DNA from 2 places in the Mesorhizobium sp. M7A.F.Ca.US.011.01.1.1 genome. Region 1 is predicted to be linked to the other one. Evidence: riboswitches for the same ligand, from Rfam matches in the RefSeq annotation. Region 1 holds a riboswitch; the other holds the start of a gene.

Region 1 (8,395 bases):
CGCAGGAGACGCTCGAGCGCGCCTTCTCGCTCGACTGGCCGCGCTACGAGTTGATTTTCTGCGTTGCCCATGCCGACGATCCGGTGGTCAAATTGATAAACAGGACGATCGTCCTGTTTCCGAAAGTGCCGGCCCGGCTGCTTGTCGGCGACGACCGCATCAGCGCCAATCCGAAACTCAACAATTGCGTCAAGGGCTGGGAAGCGGCGCGACACGACTGGGTCGTCCTGGCCGATTCCAACGTGCTGATGCCGAGAGACTACGTCCAGCACCTGATGGCTGCCTGGCGGCCCGGCACCGGCCTTGTCTGCTCGACGCCCATTGGCTCGCGGCCGGCCGGCTTCTGGGCCGAGGTCGAATGCGCTTTCCTCAACACGCTGCAGGCGCGCTGGCAATATGCCGGCGAGGCGCTCGGCCTTGGCTTTGCCCAGGGCAAGAGCATGCTCTGGAACAAGCCGATGCTCGACGCCAATGGCGGCATCCGCGCGCTGGCCGCCGAGATCGCCGAGGACGCCGCCGCGACCAAGCTGGTGAACAGTCTCGGCCTGCGCGTCAATCTCGTCGCCGCCCCCTTCGAGCAGCCGCTTGGCCGGCGCTCGTTTGACGAGATCTGGTCGCGTCAGGCCCGTTGGGCGCGCCTGCGCCGCGTCACTTTCCCGCTGTTCTTCGCACCCGAAATCCTGACCGGCGCCGTGGTGCCTCTGGTGCTTGCGCTGATTGCCGCGGCCAGTGCCGGCTTCAGCCTCTGGGCAACCGCCATTGCCGTACTGGTGGCCTTCTACCTTCCGGAGTGCGCCCTGGCCTGGTCCAAGGGCTGGTACCTGTCGCCACGCATGGTCACGGCGATCATGGCGCGCGACCTGATCCTTCCGGCGATGTGGGCGCGCGGCTGGCTCGGCGGCGCCGTCGACTGGCGCGGCAACGCGATGACCATCGGCACCAAGACGGCCGCGCTGGAAGAGACGCCGTCCGGCGCCTGAAGGCCCTACCTGGCCTTCAGCGCCTGCGCGATGTCCTCAAGCAGATCGTCGGTGTCTTCCAGCCCGACCGACAGCCTGAGCGTGCCCGGCCCGATGCCGAGTTCGGCGCGCGCCTCGTCGCTCAGATTCTTGTGCGTCGTCGTCGCCGGATGCGTGATCAGGCTCTTGGCGTCACCGAGATTGTTGGAGATCAAGACGATGTCGAGCGCGTTCTGCAAGGCGAAGGCCGCCTGCTTGCCGCCCTTGACGTCCAGGCAGATCAGCGTCGAGCCGCCCGACATCTGCTTCTTGACGATGTCGGCCTGCGGATGGTCGGCGCGCCCGGGATAGATGACGCGGGCGATCTCCGGCCGGTCGGCCAGGAAATCCGCGATCCGGCCGGCACTTTCCGTCTGCTGGCGCACGCGCAGCGGCAGCGTCTCCAGGCCCTTCAGCAGCGTCCAGGCGTTGAAGGGCGACAGGCTTGGACCGGTATGGCGGAAATAGTCGTGCAGGTTCTCGTCGATCCACTTCTTGTCCGACAGGATCACCCCGCCGAGACAGCGCCCCTGGCCGTCAATGTGCTTGGTCGCCGAATAGACGACGATATGGGCACCGAGCTGCAAGGGCTTCTGCTGCAAGGGCGTGGCGAAGACATTGTCGACGATCAGCCTTGCGCCGATCGAATTGGCAAGCGAAGCGACAGCGGCGATGTCGACCACTTCCAGCGTCGGGTTGGTCGGGCTTTCCAGGAAGAACAGCTTGGTGTTCGGCTTCACCGCTTTTTCCCAGTTGGCGATGTCGGTGCCGTCGACCAGCGTCGCCTCGATGCCGTATTTCGGCGCCAGCGTCTCGACCACCCAGCGGCAGGAGCCGAACAGGGCGCGCGCCGCCACGATATGGTCACCGGCCTTGGCGCTGCACAGAAGGGCGGCCGTCACCGCCGCCATACCGGAGGCGGTGGCGCGGGCGTCCTCCGCACCTTCCAGCGCGCACATGCGCTTTTCGAACATGTCGACGGTCGGATTGGCGTAGCGCGAATAGATGAAGCCCGGCTCCTCGCCCTTGAAACGGGCTTCGGCGGCCTGCGCCGTTTCGTAGACGTAGCCCTGGGTGAGATAAATCGCTTCCGACGTTTCGCCGAAACCGGAACGCAGCGTTCCGCTGTGCACGAGTGCCGTCTGAGGCTTCCAGTTGCGCTTGTTGGTGCTCATCACTTTTCTTCCAGACACAAAAAAACCGGCCGCGAAAGTCGCAACCGGTCCATACGGCCTTGCGGCCCGACGGTCCTTTAGCGACTTGTTTAACGTGGCTGCAAGCCGACCGGCCAAATCACCACGGGATAATGACCCTTTAGACCCGTGCCACGCTTGCGTCAATTGCCGGCTTCATTAAGAGGTTTGTACCAGCAGGTTCCGCAAAAGCCTGCACTCTAGGAGCAGAGCCTTGCGGCAGACAGGCATTCTTCCCGATCAGGACATATCGGCGCTGTTCCAGTCCGGCGCGCTGAAGTCGGCGCGTGCGCTCGACGCCGACCAGATCCAGCCGGCCAGCCTTGATCTCAGGCTCGGCGACAAGGCCTGGCGGGTGCGGGCCTCCTTCCTGCCCGGCCCCAACCACAAGGTCTCGGAAAAACTCGACCGGCTGCAGCTGCACGAGATCAATCTTGCCGAGGGCGCGGTGCTGGAGACCGGCTGCGTCTATATCGTGCCCTTGCTTGAAAGCCTGGCGCTGCCGGCGGACATTTCGGCCTCGGCCAATCCGAAGAGCTCGACCGGGCGGCTCGACATCTTTACCCGGGTCATGACCGATCGCGGCCACGAGTTCGACAAGATCGCTGCCGGCTATCATGGCCCGCTCTTTCTGGAAGTCAGCCCCCGCACCTTCCCAATCGTCGTGCGCACCGGCTCGCGCCTGTCGCAGATACGCTTCCGCACCGGCAATGCGCTGCTCTCGGAAGCCGAGCTGCACGAGCTGCATCGCGCGCAGACGCTGGTCGCCACCGAGCCGCCGAACATTTCCGGCGGCGGCATCGCGCTGTCGATCGACCTCAACGGCGATCAGAACGGGCTGGTCGGCTACCGCGGCAAGCATCACACCGGCCTCGTCGATGTCGACAAGCGCGGGGCCCAGGAAGTCGTCGACTTCTGGGAGCCGATCCACAAGAGCGGCGCCGGGGAACTGGTGCTCGATCCCGACGAGTTCTACATCCTCGTCAGCCAGGAGGCGGTGCACGTGCCACCGCTCTACGCCGCCGAGATGACGCCCTTCGATCCGCTGGTCGGCGAATTCCGCGTCCACTATGCCGGCTTCTTCGATCCGGGCTTCGGCCACTCCGCGTCCGGTGGTACCGGCAGCCGGGCGGTGCTGGAAGTGCGCAGCCACGAAGTGCCGTTCATCCTCGACCATGGCCAGATCGTCGGCCGGCTGGTCTACGAGCACATGCTGAAGCGGCCGCAGGCGCTCTACGGCACCGATCTCGGCTCCAACTACCAGGCGCAGGGCCTGAAGCTGTCCAAGCATTTCCGCGCCGCGCGCTGAGCGCCGCCGTCAGGCAAAATACTTGCCTGTACCGGCTCGCCATGCTTGGCTGCCTTGCTGGTCGTCAAGATGCCGGCGTTCAAGGGGAACCAAGAAAATGCAGATTTCGAAATGGATCATATCGGCGGCAGGCGCTGCCATGCTGGTGATGGCGGCCGGCTCGCTTTCGCAGGCGCAGGAGAAAATCAAGATCGGCACCGAGGGCGCCTATCCGCCGTTCAACACCATTACCGCTGACGGCAAGGTCGAAGGCTTCGACATCGACATCGCCAATGCGCTGTGCGCGCAGATGAAGGTCGAATGCGAGATCGTCACGCAGGACTGGGACGGCATCATTCCCGCTTTGCAGGCGAAGAAATTCGACGCCATCATCGCCTCGATGAGCATCACCGAGGAGCGCAAGAAGCAGGTCGCCTTCACCAACAAATATTATACGACACCGCTCGCTCTGGTGGCGCCGAAGGACAGCGACCTGACCTCGACCGAACCGGCGGCCCTTGCCGGCAAGACGGTCGGCGCCCAGGCTTCGACCACGCAGGCCGACTATGCCCAGAATGAATATGGCAAGGCCGGCGCGGAGGCCAAACTCTATCCCACCCAGGAAGAGGCGATCACCGATCTGCAGAATGGCCGCCTCGACGCGGTCATTTCGGACAAGTTCGTGCTGGTGGACTGGATGAAGAAGGCGAGCGAAGGCTGCTGCAAGATGATTGGAGACGTCAAGGGTACGGAGACGCAAGCCGGCATTGCCGTGCGCCTGGAAGACACGGCCCTGCGCGACAAGCTCAACGCGGCCATCGACGCGATCGTCGCCGACGGCACCTACAAGAAGATCCAGGCCAAGTATTTCGACTTCGATATCTATTGAAGCAGCAATCTCCCCCCTTGAGGGGGAGATGGCCGGCAGGCCAGAGGGGGTCGGTTCGACCGGATGCAACCTTCTTGCGACAGATGGAGGTGGCGCTCCACGCGCGACGACCCCCTCTGTCGCCTTCGGCGACATCTCCCCCACGAGGGGGAGATCACCCTTTCAAAGCGCCTTCACAGCCACCTTCACGGGCAGCTCGATCTCCAGCGGGTTGCGCAGCGGCAGGCCGAAGTCCCCGGCCTCGATCTCGAACACATCGCCGGCCTCGGTCTTGATGCCGTCGGCGAAGGACAGCGTCGCCGTACCAAACATATGCACATGCACGTCGCCCGGCTGGCGGAAGGCCGCGTATTTGAAATGGTGATGCTCGAGATTGGCGATGGTGTGCGACATGTTCGCTTCACCGGACAGGAACGGCTTTTCCCACAGCACCTCGCTGTCGCGCACGATGCGCGAGGTGCCGCGGATATCGGGCGGCAGGTCGCCGATCAGGATTTCCGGACCGAACGAGGCGTTGCGCAGCTTGGAATGGGCGAGGAACAGATAGTTCACGCGCTCGGTGACGTGGTCGGAAAACTCGTTCGACAGCGTGAAGCCGACGCGGAAAGGTGCGCCGTCATCGCCTATGACATAGATGCCGGCCACCTCGGGCTCTTCGCCGGCGTCCTTGGCAAAGGCCGGTGACAGGAGTGCGGCACCTGGCGCCACCGCCATCGTGCCATTGCCCTTGTAGAACCATTCCGGCTGCACGCCGATCTGGCCTTTCGCCGGCTTGCCGCCCTCCAGCCCCATGCGGAACATCTTCATGGAATCTGTGAGCTGCTCCTCGCCGTCGGCGCTCAGCTTCTTGTGCATGGAATCGCGCGTCGCCGCCGAGCCGAGATGCGTCAGCCCGGTGCCGGTCAGGTGCAGATGCGCCGGATCGGGGTGATTGATCGGCGACAGCAGCCGCCCCTTCTTGTAAGCGGCCTCGAGATCGACCGTCTCGCCAAGTCCTTTGCGTTCGATCAGCGCGACGAGGCCGACGCCGGTGCGGGCGGCCTCCATCGCCAGCGAATAGACGCTGCGGGCGCCATTGATGATCCGGGTCTTGCCGCTATTGCGGGCAACGACGCGGATGGTCTCGGCGTCGTCAAGGATCTGGGAGATCAGCATGATGAATCCTCTCTCATTTGCCTGGCAGGGCTGCCAAAACGGCAGACCTTGCTCGGCGCGGCCGGGACCTCGTCCATGCCACGGTTTAAATTCTCAGTTCGGATTGCGCTCGCGGGCCTGGTCCCTCAGGGACTTCTGTTACCGGGTTGCCGGCAGCGCCGCGATCGTATGCCTCCTGCTTGCCTCGACTAGAGCAGTTCACCGTCTCACGGAAACGGCGAACCGCTCTAACTCATTGTCTTGGTGCAATTCCAGGCGGAAAACCGTTTCACACTTTTCCTTGGAATTGCTCTTAAGCCCGTTCAGGCCTTGTTCTTGTTGTAGACGTCGAAGATCACGGCACCGAGCAGCACCAGGCCTTTGACCACCTGCTGCCAGTCGACATTGACGCCCATGATCGACATGCCGTTGTTCATCACGCCCATGATGAAGCCGCCAACGACCGCACCGATGACCTGACCGACGCCGCCCATGGCCGAGGCGCCGCCGATGAAGACGGCGGCGATGACGTCGAGCTCGCTGCCGAGGCCCGCGGCCGGCACCGCCTGTCCCAGTCGCGCCGCGATGATCAGGCCGCCGAGCGCCGACAGCACGCCCATATTGATGAACACCATCAGCGTCAGCCGCTCGGTGTTGATGCCCGACAGCTGCGCGGCCTTGGAATTGCCGCCCATGGCGTAGATACGGCGGCCGATGGTCATGCGCTTGGTGACGAAGACGAACAGCGAGATCAGCACGCCCATGACGAGCAGCACCACCGGCAGGCCCCTGTAGCTGGCGAACTGGTAGACCAGGAACAGCGCCAGCGCGCTGCCGACCAGCGTCTTGACGACGAACAGGGCAAAGGGCTCGGCCTCATAGCCATGGCGTTCGCGCTTGCGGCGCGTCCTCACCCCGAAATAGGCGTAGGCCAGCACAGCGATCAGGCCCAGCACGATCGTCGTCATGTGCAGCGTCAGGCCGCTGCCCATGATGGTCTTGCCGGCCGCGTTCACCGTCGGCGGGATCAGCGTCAGTGGCCCGATGACATCCGGAATGAAGCCGGAGCTGAGCGCCTTGAAGCCATCGGGTAGCGGCCCCACCGAGGAGCCGCCGCCCAGCAGGGCTTGGCAGATGCCGCGGAAGATCAGCATGCCGGCCAGCGTGACGATGAAGCTCGGTATTCGGTGATAGGCGATCCAGTAACCTTGCGCGGCGCCGATCGCGCCGCCCACGATCAGGCAGATGATCGACACCACCAGCGGATTGCTGAACGGGCCGAGCGGCCAGATGACCATCATCATCGCCGCCAGCGCGCCGATGAAACCGGCGACCGATCCGACGCTGAGGTCGATATGGCCGGAGACGATCACCAGCAGCATGCCCAGCGCCATCACGATGATGAACGAGTTCTGCTGCACCAGATTGCTCAGGTTCACCGGCTTGAACAGCGTTCCGTTCGTGGTGACCTGGAAGAACACCATGATGGCGATAAGCGCCAGGATCAGGCCGTACTCGCGCAGGTTCGTCGCCAGCGCCGAGACGGCGATGCGTGGACCCTGCTGCACGTCTTCGGCGACTTTGCCCTGCGGGGCGGGGGCGCTTTCGGTGCTCATGCTGCTTTTCCTTCTCCACGAACGATGGCGCGCATTATTTTTTCCTGGCTTGCTTCCGCGGCGGGCATTTCGCCCACGATGCGCCCTTCGTTCATGACGTAGATGCGGTCGGTGATGCCGAGCAATTCCGGCATTTCCGACGAGATGACCACGATCGCCTTACCCTCCGAGGCGAGCCGCGCGATGATCGTGTAGATTTCGTACTTGGCGCCGACATCGATGCCGCGTGTCGGCTCGTCGAGGATCAGCACGTCCGGGTCGGCGAACAGCCATTTCGACAGCACCACCTTCTGCTGGTTGCCGCCGGAGAGATTGCCGGTCATCTGATAGACGCTGGACGCGCGGATATTGGTCTTCTTGCGATAATCGTTGGCAACGGCGAGTTCGCGCATGTCGTCGATCACGCTGTGGCGCGACACGCCGCCAAGATTGGCCAGCGTGATGTTGTGCTTGATGTGGTCGATGAGATTGAGACCGTAAGTCTTGCGATCCTCGGTGACGTAGGCGATGCCGTGCTGGACCGCCTTGCTCACGGAGGATACGTCGACCGGCTTGCCCTTGAGCAGCACCTCGCCGGAGATGCGGCGGCCGTAGGAGCGGCCGAACAGGCTCATGGCGAATTCGGTGCGGCCAGCGCCCATCAGCCCGGCAATGCCCACCACTTCGCCCTTGCGCACGTTGATGTCGATGCCCTTGATCACCTGCCGCTCGGCATGGATCGGGTGATAGACCGACCAGTTCTTCACTTCGAACACGACCTCGCCGATATCAGGCTCGCGCGGCGGATAGCGGTCGTCGAGTGAGCGGCCAACCATCGAAGTGATGATGCGGTCTTCCGAGATGTCCTTCTTGGCCAGCGTCTCGATGGTGCGCCCGTCACGGATCACCGTCACCTTGTCGGCGACCCGGTTCACCTCGTTGAGCTTGTGCGAGATCAGGATCGAGGTCATGCCTTGCCGCTTGAACTCGAGCAGAAGGTCGAGCAGCGCCTGGCTGTCCTTCTCGCTCAGCGAAGCCGTCGGCTCGTCCAGAATCAGCAGCTTGACTTCCTTGCTCAGCGCCTTGGCGATTTCGACCAGCTGCTGCTTGCCGACGCCGATATTGGTGATCAGCGTCTTGGGGTCCTCCTTGAGGCCCACCTTCTTCAACAGCGCGCTGGTGCGCGCCTCGTTGGCATCCCAGTCGATGACGCCGAATTTGGCGTGTTCGTTGCCGAGGAAGATGTTTTCCGCGATCGACAGCATCGGCACCAGCGCAAGCTCCTGGTGGATGATGAC
Region 2 (8,395 bases), on a different contig from region 1:
AGCCTTGCATCAATTCCGGTAGCGAATAGCCAAGCGTTTTGGATGAACGGTTGGCCATGTAGCCCTGAAATGCCTCCGGTATCCTGCCTCGCAGGATGTCGGCGATGAGCTGCCGCGAGATCATGTAAGGCGGAATGTGCGGGTAGGCATGGGCAATATGCGGATGTTTGCCCATCAGGTTCGCATAGGCCTCGACATAGCCGTCACGGCGGCCGGAAATCGAGTTCTCCGAATTGTATTTCGTCCAGTCCAGATCCCTGGACAACTGCGCACCGAAGCGCCGGGCAAGGCGCAGCAGCAATTCGCGATCCTGCATGCGGGTGATGTCGCTGTCGTAGCCGCCGATGGCCAGCAAGGCTTCGCGGCGAGCCGTGATCGCGGAGCCGGCGATGAAGATGGTCTGCCCAACCAGCGTCCGCTCCAGCATTGCGGGGCTCACGAACGCCTCGGGGTTGACGCAGTTTGTGATGCGATTGCCTTTCAGGGACACGAACGAACTGATCAGCACTTGCAGTGCAGGATTCTCATCGAACCAGGTCAGGGTTCGTTCAAGCCGGTGCGGCATGTAGATGTCGTCGGAATCGAGGAACGTCACCAACGGTGCCCGCGCGCGCTCGATGCCGGCATTCCTGGCTGCGTTGGCGCCTCGCCATTTCGCCCCGACATAGATCAGCCGCGGGTCCTGGATACGGGCCAGCGCCGCTTCGGTTCCATCGGTCGAACCATCGTCGACGACAATGTGCTCAAGCCTCGACATGCTCTGGGAGAGTACGCTTTCCACGGCGCGCAACACCGTTTCGCGTCGGTTGTGGGTCGGCGTAATGACCGTGATGAGAGGTGTCGGTTGGATGGTTTTGCCCATTTTGACCATAGTGCTTCAGCTATGTCCCACGTAGAGGGGCACGTTTTCAACCTCGTCCCGAACCAGCCGAAGGGCCATGGCCGCTTGTGCACAAAAAACCAGCGCGCAAAAGACCAATCCGACGATCAGTGCAAACGGGATCTGCCATGCCGGCATTCCGAGCCGAGTTGCATGCGTCAGAATACGCACGCCCACTTTCCAGGACGTCGAAAACCAACGTCTTGTCGCCTTCAGCACTCGCGCGGCTTGGGATGGCGATGCCAGTGCCACATATTTCCGGTCCGCATCGCGCCCGGTGACCAGGGCACGCCAAAAGAAAAAGCGCCAGCCGCGCGGAGGATAATGGCTGGCCCGGGCATCGACCCTGACAAAATCATGCCCGCTTGCTCGTAACTGGCTGGTGAGCAACGTGCAAGAAACCTTGAATCCATTGCTGGCCGGAAAGGGATGGGCGGCTAACCAGCTTCTGCGGAAGGCGCAATTGTTAGCGTTCATCGCGCGCTTGGAGGCAAAGCGCCGATCACCATCACGCAGCGGGAAGAACCACAGAAGCGCAAAGGTCCGCGACGCGAAATCGTCACAGCCGAGATAGGTGTAACCGTTCACGGCGATTGTCTTCGGGTCCTGGAATGGTTTGAGAAGTGCCGACAGCCAGCCGTCTTCGATCACTGTATCGGAATCGCAGAAAATGACGATGTCGCCCTTGGCCAGCGCGGCGCCTGCGTTCTTGATCTCATAGTACCGGCCGCCTGTGCAGGCGCTGAAGACCGTATTCGCAACGACGCCAAGTTGCGGAACAATTTCGGTGAGACGATGCCGCAGAATCGGTGTGTCCGTATCTGGTCCGCTGTGAACGACAATGACCTCCGGTTTTAGGTATTGACCGGTTGTCGTCACGGCTTCTATTTCCCGTGCCAAAGCACTCAACGAAACGCCGATCTCATCTTCATTGATGGACTTGGCGTTTTCCATTTCGACAACGATCGAATAGGTCAGGTTCCCCGCTCCGTGCTTCGCTCGGCATCGCGTCCAGCGTGACGCTACAAAAAACATACTCCCGTGTCATCATCTGGTTGCAAAGTTCAATCCGTCCGCAACCACGAATTCGCAACCTTGCGTCTCAATGGCAACACCCTTGCGGGCCGGGAGACTGGAAACCGCCTCAGGATCGCGCAGGCCGATTCGTCTTGATCGCGTCCATCTCATTCTTATTACTTATGGGGTAATCGAATTCTGTCACGACCCAATCTATGCCTGTGGAGCCGGCAATCGGCTTAGATTGAAAGGGAGTGCACTTATGACCGCTTACGCCGTCGCCCATATGCGCCAAGCCACGATGGCCCCGCAGATCGTCGAATACCTGCACAAGATCGATGCCACGCTGGAACCTTTCGGCGGCCGTTTTCTGGTCCATGGCGGCGATGTCGAGGTGATTGAGAACAACTGGCCGGGCCATCTGATCATCATCGAATTTCCCGACAGGCAGCATGTGCATGGCTGGTACAATTCGTCCGCCTACCAGGCGATACTGGCGCTGCGCACGGACAATTCGGAGGCCGATGTGGTGTTTGCTGACGGCGTCGAACATCCGCACAAGGCCACGGACATCCTCGAATAGCTTGCGGCTACTGCCGTTTCAGCAAGAACACTGCCTGCTGGCCGAAGAAGTTCCAGAACCACCACGGCATGGACAGGCCGATCTTCTGGCCGTTGGCGTCGAGAGCGGTTGCCTTCTCGACGGTCGCGCCGAGCTCGTCGCACAGATTGACGAAGTCGCGGATGGTGCAGAAGTGGATGTTGGGCGTGTCGTACCAGGAATAGGGCAGATCCTTGGTCACTGGCATGCGGCCGTTGACGAACAGTGACAGACGCACACGCCAATGGCCGAAATTGGGGAAGGAGACGATGGCGCGATTGCCGATCCTGAGCAGTTCGTCGAGCACCAGCTTCGGGTTGCGGGTGGCTTGCAGCGTCTGCGAGAGGACGACGAAGTCAAAACCCTTGTCGGGATAGAATTCGAGGTCCTTGTCGGCATCGCCCTGGATGACGCTGAGGCCGCGCGCCACGCACTCGTTGACGCCACGCTGCGACAACTCAAGTCCACGGCCGTCGACCTGCTTGGTGTCCTGCAACAACTCAAGCAGCGAGCCGTCGCCCGAGCCGACGTCGAGCACGCGCGACTGTGGTGGGATGAGGTTGGCGACGACTTCAAGGTCGACGCGCTGGTCGAAATTGACGTTCATGATGAGAGCCCTCTTGCTCGTGCCGCCGAGCCGATGAAGCCGTTAATGGCGGCGAACAATTCCGGCTCGTCGAGCAGGAATGCGTCGTGGCCGCGGTCGGTTTCGATCTCTACGAAGGATACCGATGCTCCGGCGGCGTTGAGCGCATGCACGATCGAGCGGCTCTCCTCGGTCGGAAAAAGCCAGTCCGAGGTGAACGACACCAGGCAGAAGCGGGTCTTGGTGCCGGCAAAGGCGTCGGCCAGCCGGCCGCCATGGTCGGCGGCGAGGTCGAAATAGTCCATCGATCGCGTCATGTAGAGGTAGGAGTTGGCGTCGAAGCGATCGACGAAGGTCATGCCTTGGTGGCGCAGATAGCTCTCGATCTGGAAGTCGGCGTCGAAGCCGAAGGTCAGCGCTTCGCGGTCCTGCAAATTGCGGCCGAATTTCCGGTGCAGGGCGGCTTCCGAGAGGTAAGTGATGTGGGCCGCCATGCGCGCCACCGCCAAGCCCTTTTCCGGGCGTTTGCCGTGCTCGAAATATTTGCCGCCATGCCAGTCCGGATCGGCCATGACAGCCTGCCTGCCGACCTCATGAAAGGCGATGTTCTGCGAGGAATGGCGCGCGCCGGTGGCGATCGGCAGCGCCGAGAAGACGCGCTCCGGATAGCTCGACGCCCATTCCAGCACCTGCATGCCGCCCATCGAGCCGCCGAGCACGCAGAACAGTTTCTCGATGCCGAAATGGTCTATCAGCATCTGCTGCGCCCGCACCATGTCGCGGATGGTGATGATGGGCAGGTCGAGCCCATAGGGCTTGCCGGTGGCGGGGTTGGTCGAGGCCGGGCCGGTGGACCCAAGACAACCGCCGATGACGTTGGAGCAGATGACGAAGAAGCGGTTGGTGTCGATGATCTTGCCGGGGCCGATCAGCACTTCCCACCAGCCCGGCTTGCCGGTCACAGGATTGGTGCTGGCGACGTGCTGGTCGCCGGTCAGCGCATGGCAGACGAGGATGGCGTTGGAGCGGGCGTCGTTCAGCGTGCCATAGGTCTGGTAGGCGATCTGGAACGGCGACAGCAGCGTGCCGGCGTCCAGCTTGAGCGGCTTGTCGGAGCCAAAACGCAAAACCGGGCTCGACGGTTGGTCGACCTCGTTGTTGGTTTTGCGGGCACGCAGAACGGCCATGACATCCATCTCACACTTTGAGCCCACGCATCGCGCTTGTTGAAAGTCGATGCCGATACGGGTGTCCGGCCGGCGCGGACAACAAAAAATCGGCATTGCGGTCGCAAAGCCGGTTACAGGATGCAAACGGCCCTTTAGCAAGTTGTTTAACGTGGCTGCAAGCCGACCGGCCAAATCACCACGGAAGTTCGGACCTCTTCTAGGGCTGTGGCGCGCCGGCGTCAACGGCCAGCTTTGGGCGGTGGCTGTCGCCTCTCGACATTGCAGGCCATGGCTTGTATTTCCGCTGCGGCTTCCCTCAGGAAGCGTTCTCGACGGATTTTGCGACATGAGCCAGACACCGGACCAGGCACGTCCAACCCCGCGCGCGGGCATCATGGACATAGACGCCTATGTGCCGGGCAAGAGCACGGCGCCCGCGGGCGTCGCCAAGGTTCACAAGCTGTCCTCGAACGAGAATCCGCTAGGGCCCTCGCCGAAAGCGATCGAAGCCGCGCGCGAGATTGCCGGCAAGCTCGACATCTATCCCGACGGCACCGCCAGGCGGCTGCGCGAAGCGATCGCCGAGGTGCACGGCCTCAACCCGCAGAACATCATCTGTTCCAACGGTTCCGACGAGATTCTCGGCTTGCTGGCGCAGACCTATCTGGCGCCCGGCGACGAGGCCGTCATCACCGAACACGCCTTTATGGTCTACAAGATCTACATCCAGTCGGCGGGTGCCGTTCCGGTGACGATCAAGGAAAGAGATGAGCGCGCCGACATCGACGCCATCCTGGCCGCGGTCACGCCGCGCACCAAGATCGTGTTCCTGGCCAACCCCAACAACCCGACCGGCACCTATGTGCCGTTCCAGGAGGTGCGACGGCTGCATGCGGGCTTGCCAAGGCACGTGCTTCTGGTGCTCGACGCGGCCTATGCCGAATATGTCCGCCGCAACGACTATGAGGCCGGCATCGAGCTGGTCAGCAGCGCCGAAAACGTGGTGATGACCCGCACCTTCTCCAAGATCGGCCTTGGCGGGGCGCGGATCGGCTGGATGTACGCGCCGATGCACATCGTCGACGCCATCAACCGCGTGCGCGGGCCGTTCAACGTCAATGCGACGGCGATCGAGGCCGGCATCGCGGCGATCCGCGACCGCGCCCATGTCGAGCGCAGCGTCGCGCACAACGAGACCTGGCTGGCCTGGCTCAGCGAGGAGTTCACAAAGCTTGGGCTGCGGGTGACGCCAAGCGTCGGCAATTTCATCCTCATTCATTTTCCTGACGACCAGAAACATTCCGCGGCGGCGGCCGACGACTATCTGACGGCGCGCGGCTATATATTGCGGCGCGTTTCCGGCTACGGCTTTCCCAATGCGCTGCGCATGACCGTCGGCACCGAAGAGGCCAATCGCGGCGTTGTCGCCGCTCTCACGACATTCCTGAAAAGCTAAAACACCATGACATCACCGATGTTTGAAAAGATCGCTCTGGTCGGCATCGGCCTGATCGGCTCGTCGCTGGCCCGCGTCATCCGCCGCGAGGGCCTCGCCCGCCATGTTGCCATCTCGACCCGCAGTGCCGCGACGCTGGCGCGGGCCGAGGAGCTTGGGCTGGGTGATATCTACACCACCGATGCGAGAGAAGCGGTCCGCGATGCCGACCTGGTCATCATTTCGGTGCCGGTCGGCTCATCCGGCGCGGTTGCCGAGGAAATCGCGCCGGCGCTGAAGCTGGGTGCGATCCTCACCGATGTCGGTTCGACCAAGGCGTCTGTCATCGCGCAGATGCAGCCTTATGTGCCTGAAGGCGTCCATTTCATTCCCGGCCACCCGCTGGCGGGCACGGAAAAATCCGGCCCCGACGCCGGCTTCGCCGACCTGTTCGACAATCGCTGGTGCATCTTCACGCCGCTGCCCGACACAGACCCGGACGCGCTGGAACGGCTGTCGGAATTCTGGCGCCGCTGCGGCGCCAACATCGACACCATGGATCCCCAGCATCACGACATGACGCTGGCCATCGTCTCGCATTTGCCGCACATCATTGCCTACAACATCGTCGGCACCGCCGATGATCTGCAGTCGGTGACCAAATCCGAAGTGATCAAATATTCGGCTTCGGGTTTTCGCGACTTCACGCGTCTCGCGGCCTCCGACCCTACCATGTGGCGGGATGTGTGCCTGCACAACAAGGACGCCATCCTCGAAATGCTGGCGCGGTTCTCGGAAGATCTGGCGTCCCTGCAACGCGCGATCCGCTGGGGGGACGGCGAAAAACTCTTCGACCTGTTCACCCGCACCCGTGCCGTACGCCGCTCGATCATCGAGGCCGGCCAGGATATCGACGTGCCGGATTTCGGCCGTCAGGCGGTCGAACACCCGGCAAAGACCTAAGTCTGTTTCAGACGGGCCAGGTCGCGGCAACCATGGCCAAAGTCTCGGCGCGGTCCGGGGCACCCAGCCTGCCGCCGAAGCGCAGGCATTTGAGCGCGGCGGCCGCACTGGCAAAGCGCAAAGCCTGCTCGACCGGCATGGCTTCCGCCAGCCCGACGGCGAAGGCGCCGTGAAAGACATCGCCGGCGGGCAATGTGTCGATCGCCTTGATCTTCGGTGCCGCGACGTGGCGCACGCAGCCTGCGCGACGGTCGTGCCACCAACTGCCCGCCGCGCCGCCTGTCACCGCGACAAAAGCGTCGGTGCGGCTGGCGAGATCGGCGCAAGCCGTTTCCGGATCGAGCGCCTGGCCGCAGACAATGCGCGCCGCCGGTTCCGAAGCGACGATGTGCGTGGCGAGCGGCAACAGCTGTTCCAGGATCTGCAACGGTGCGGTATCGGCATCGAGGATAGCCGGCCGGCCGATGGCGCGCGCCGCTCTCAGGGCAAGGGCTGCCGCACCTGGCCAGCGGACATCGACCAGTACGGCGTCGAATGCCATGAGGTCGGCGACCGGCAAGGCCTCGGGATCGGCCTGGGCAAGCCCGTCATAGAACGGCACGATGATGCGCTCGCCATGCGCGTCGACCAGGATCGAGGCCAGCGCCGAGCGGGCGCCTCTGACGCGGCGCACAAAGGTGCAATCGACGCCTTCGGCCTCGATGCCGGCGATGAGCTGGTCTGCGACGGCATCGTCACCCGCGCTCGCCCACAGCGATACCTCGGCCCCCAGGCGATGCGCGGCGCAGGCAGCACTCGTGGCCATGCCCGAGGCGATCTGGACGCCGTCGGAGGCAATGAATTTGCCTTGATGCACGGGCAGCGTCTCGACGCGCAGGATGGTGTCCAGCGTCAAAGCGCCAACGCTCAGCAGCTTCACGGGTCTTGCCATCGCAGCGCTATTCCACCGGCTTGATCTTGCCCAGCGGAATGAAGCCGAGCGAGGCCTTGCCCCTGACCACCTTCAGCGGCATCGACGGTTCGTTGCCGAGCACCGCCAGGGCAGCAAAGCCCTGCTCGATCTGGCTTTTCTGCTCGGGTATGGCGGCGCCGAGGATGACCGCCACCGCCTTCGGGTCCTTCAGCCTGATCATCAGGTCGGCGTTGACCAGGCCCTCGGCATCGACCGACAGCGGTCCCGACACGGTGATGCGCGCCGTCCCCGACGACAGGTCAAGGTTGCGGATTTCGATCGCCTGGCCACGGAGGCTCTTCACCTGCGTGCCGATCAGTGCGACACCGTTCTTCAATGTCACGTCGCCACTGGCGTCGAGCGCCGGAAGCACGCGCCCGCCAATCGCGTCGGGGTCGATCTCGAGATCGCCGAAACTGCCGAGATAGTCGATATCCTCACCGTTGGGCTGCAGTTGGCCGGCCGCCTTGCCGGCGCTGAACAATTGCACCGGATCGGTGTCGTCGGCGGGATCGGTCTGGCCGGAAAGACCCTCCGCCTGCAGCGAAATCCGCTGCGGCAGCGGCCACCACAATTTGAAATTGGCCTGCAGATTGTCCCAGTCTATCCACAGCGGCACCATGTCCGGAACGGAGGTCCTGAGCGGGCCGCGCAGATTGGCAACCGGCGACAGAGGCTGGATGATCTGGGCGGCTGCGTTGAAACTGCCGGCTGAAGCCGCAATGTTCTTGGCATCGTCCTCATAGGCGAGGTTGTCGCAGGAGACGGTAAAGCTCAAGGGATAGCCGCTGA

What was found. A riboswitch is a leader RNA that binds a small molecule or an ion and turns the genes downstream of it on or off. The one in region 1 is predicted to bind S-adenosylmethionine.
Region 2: another riboswitch for S-adenosylmethionine. It lies ahead of EOA13_RS22805 (homoserine O-acetyltransferase); the one in region 1 lies ahead of EOA13_RS20275 (O-succinylhomoserine sulfhydrylase).

What each region holds. Positions count from the first base shown of each region.
Region 1 is NZ_RZRT01000022.1:56,722-65,116, forward strand. It holds gene EOA13_RS20270 (ceramide glucosyltransferase) at 1-980, shown strand, start outside; gene EOA13_RS20275 (O-succinylhomoserine sulfhydrylase) at 986-2,173, opposite strand; SAM riboswitch at 2,231-2,308, opposite strand; gene EOA13_RS20280 (2'-deoxycytidine 5'-triphosphate deaminase) at 2,406-3,500, shown strand; gene EOA13_RS20285 (ABC transporter substrate-binding protein) at 3,598-4,368, shown strand; gene araD1 (AraD1 family protein) at 4,531-5,523, opposite strand; gene mmsB (multiple monosaccharide ABC transporter permease) at 5,826-7,118, opposite strand; gene mmsA (multiple monosaccharide ABC transporter ATP-binding protein) at 7,115-8,395, opposite strand, start outside.
Region 2 is NZ_RZRT01000028.1:53,964-62,358, forward strand. It holds gene EOA13_RS22785 (glycosyltransferase family 2 protein) at 1-862, opposite strand, end outside; gene EOA13_RS22790 (glycosyltransferase) at 878-1,834, opposite strand; gene EOA13_RS22795 (DUF1330 domain-containing protein) at 2,160-2,480, shown strand; gene metW (methionine biosynthesis protein MetW) at 2,488-3,105, opposite strand; gene EOA13_RS22805 (homoserine O-acetyltransferase) at 3,102-4,271, opposite strand; SAM riboswitch at 4,386-4,463, opposite strand; gene hisC (histidinol-phosphate transaminase) at 4,600-5,709, shown strand; gene EOA13_RS22815 (prephenate/arogenate dehydrogenase family protein) at 5,716-6,651, shown strand; gene EOA13_RS22820 (sugar kinase) at 6,659-7,582, opposite strand; gene EOA13_RS22825 (DUF2125 domain-containing protein) at 7,590-8,395, opposite strand, start outside.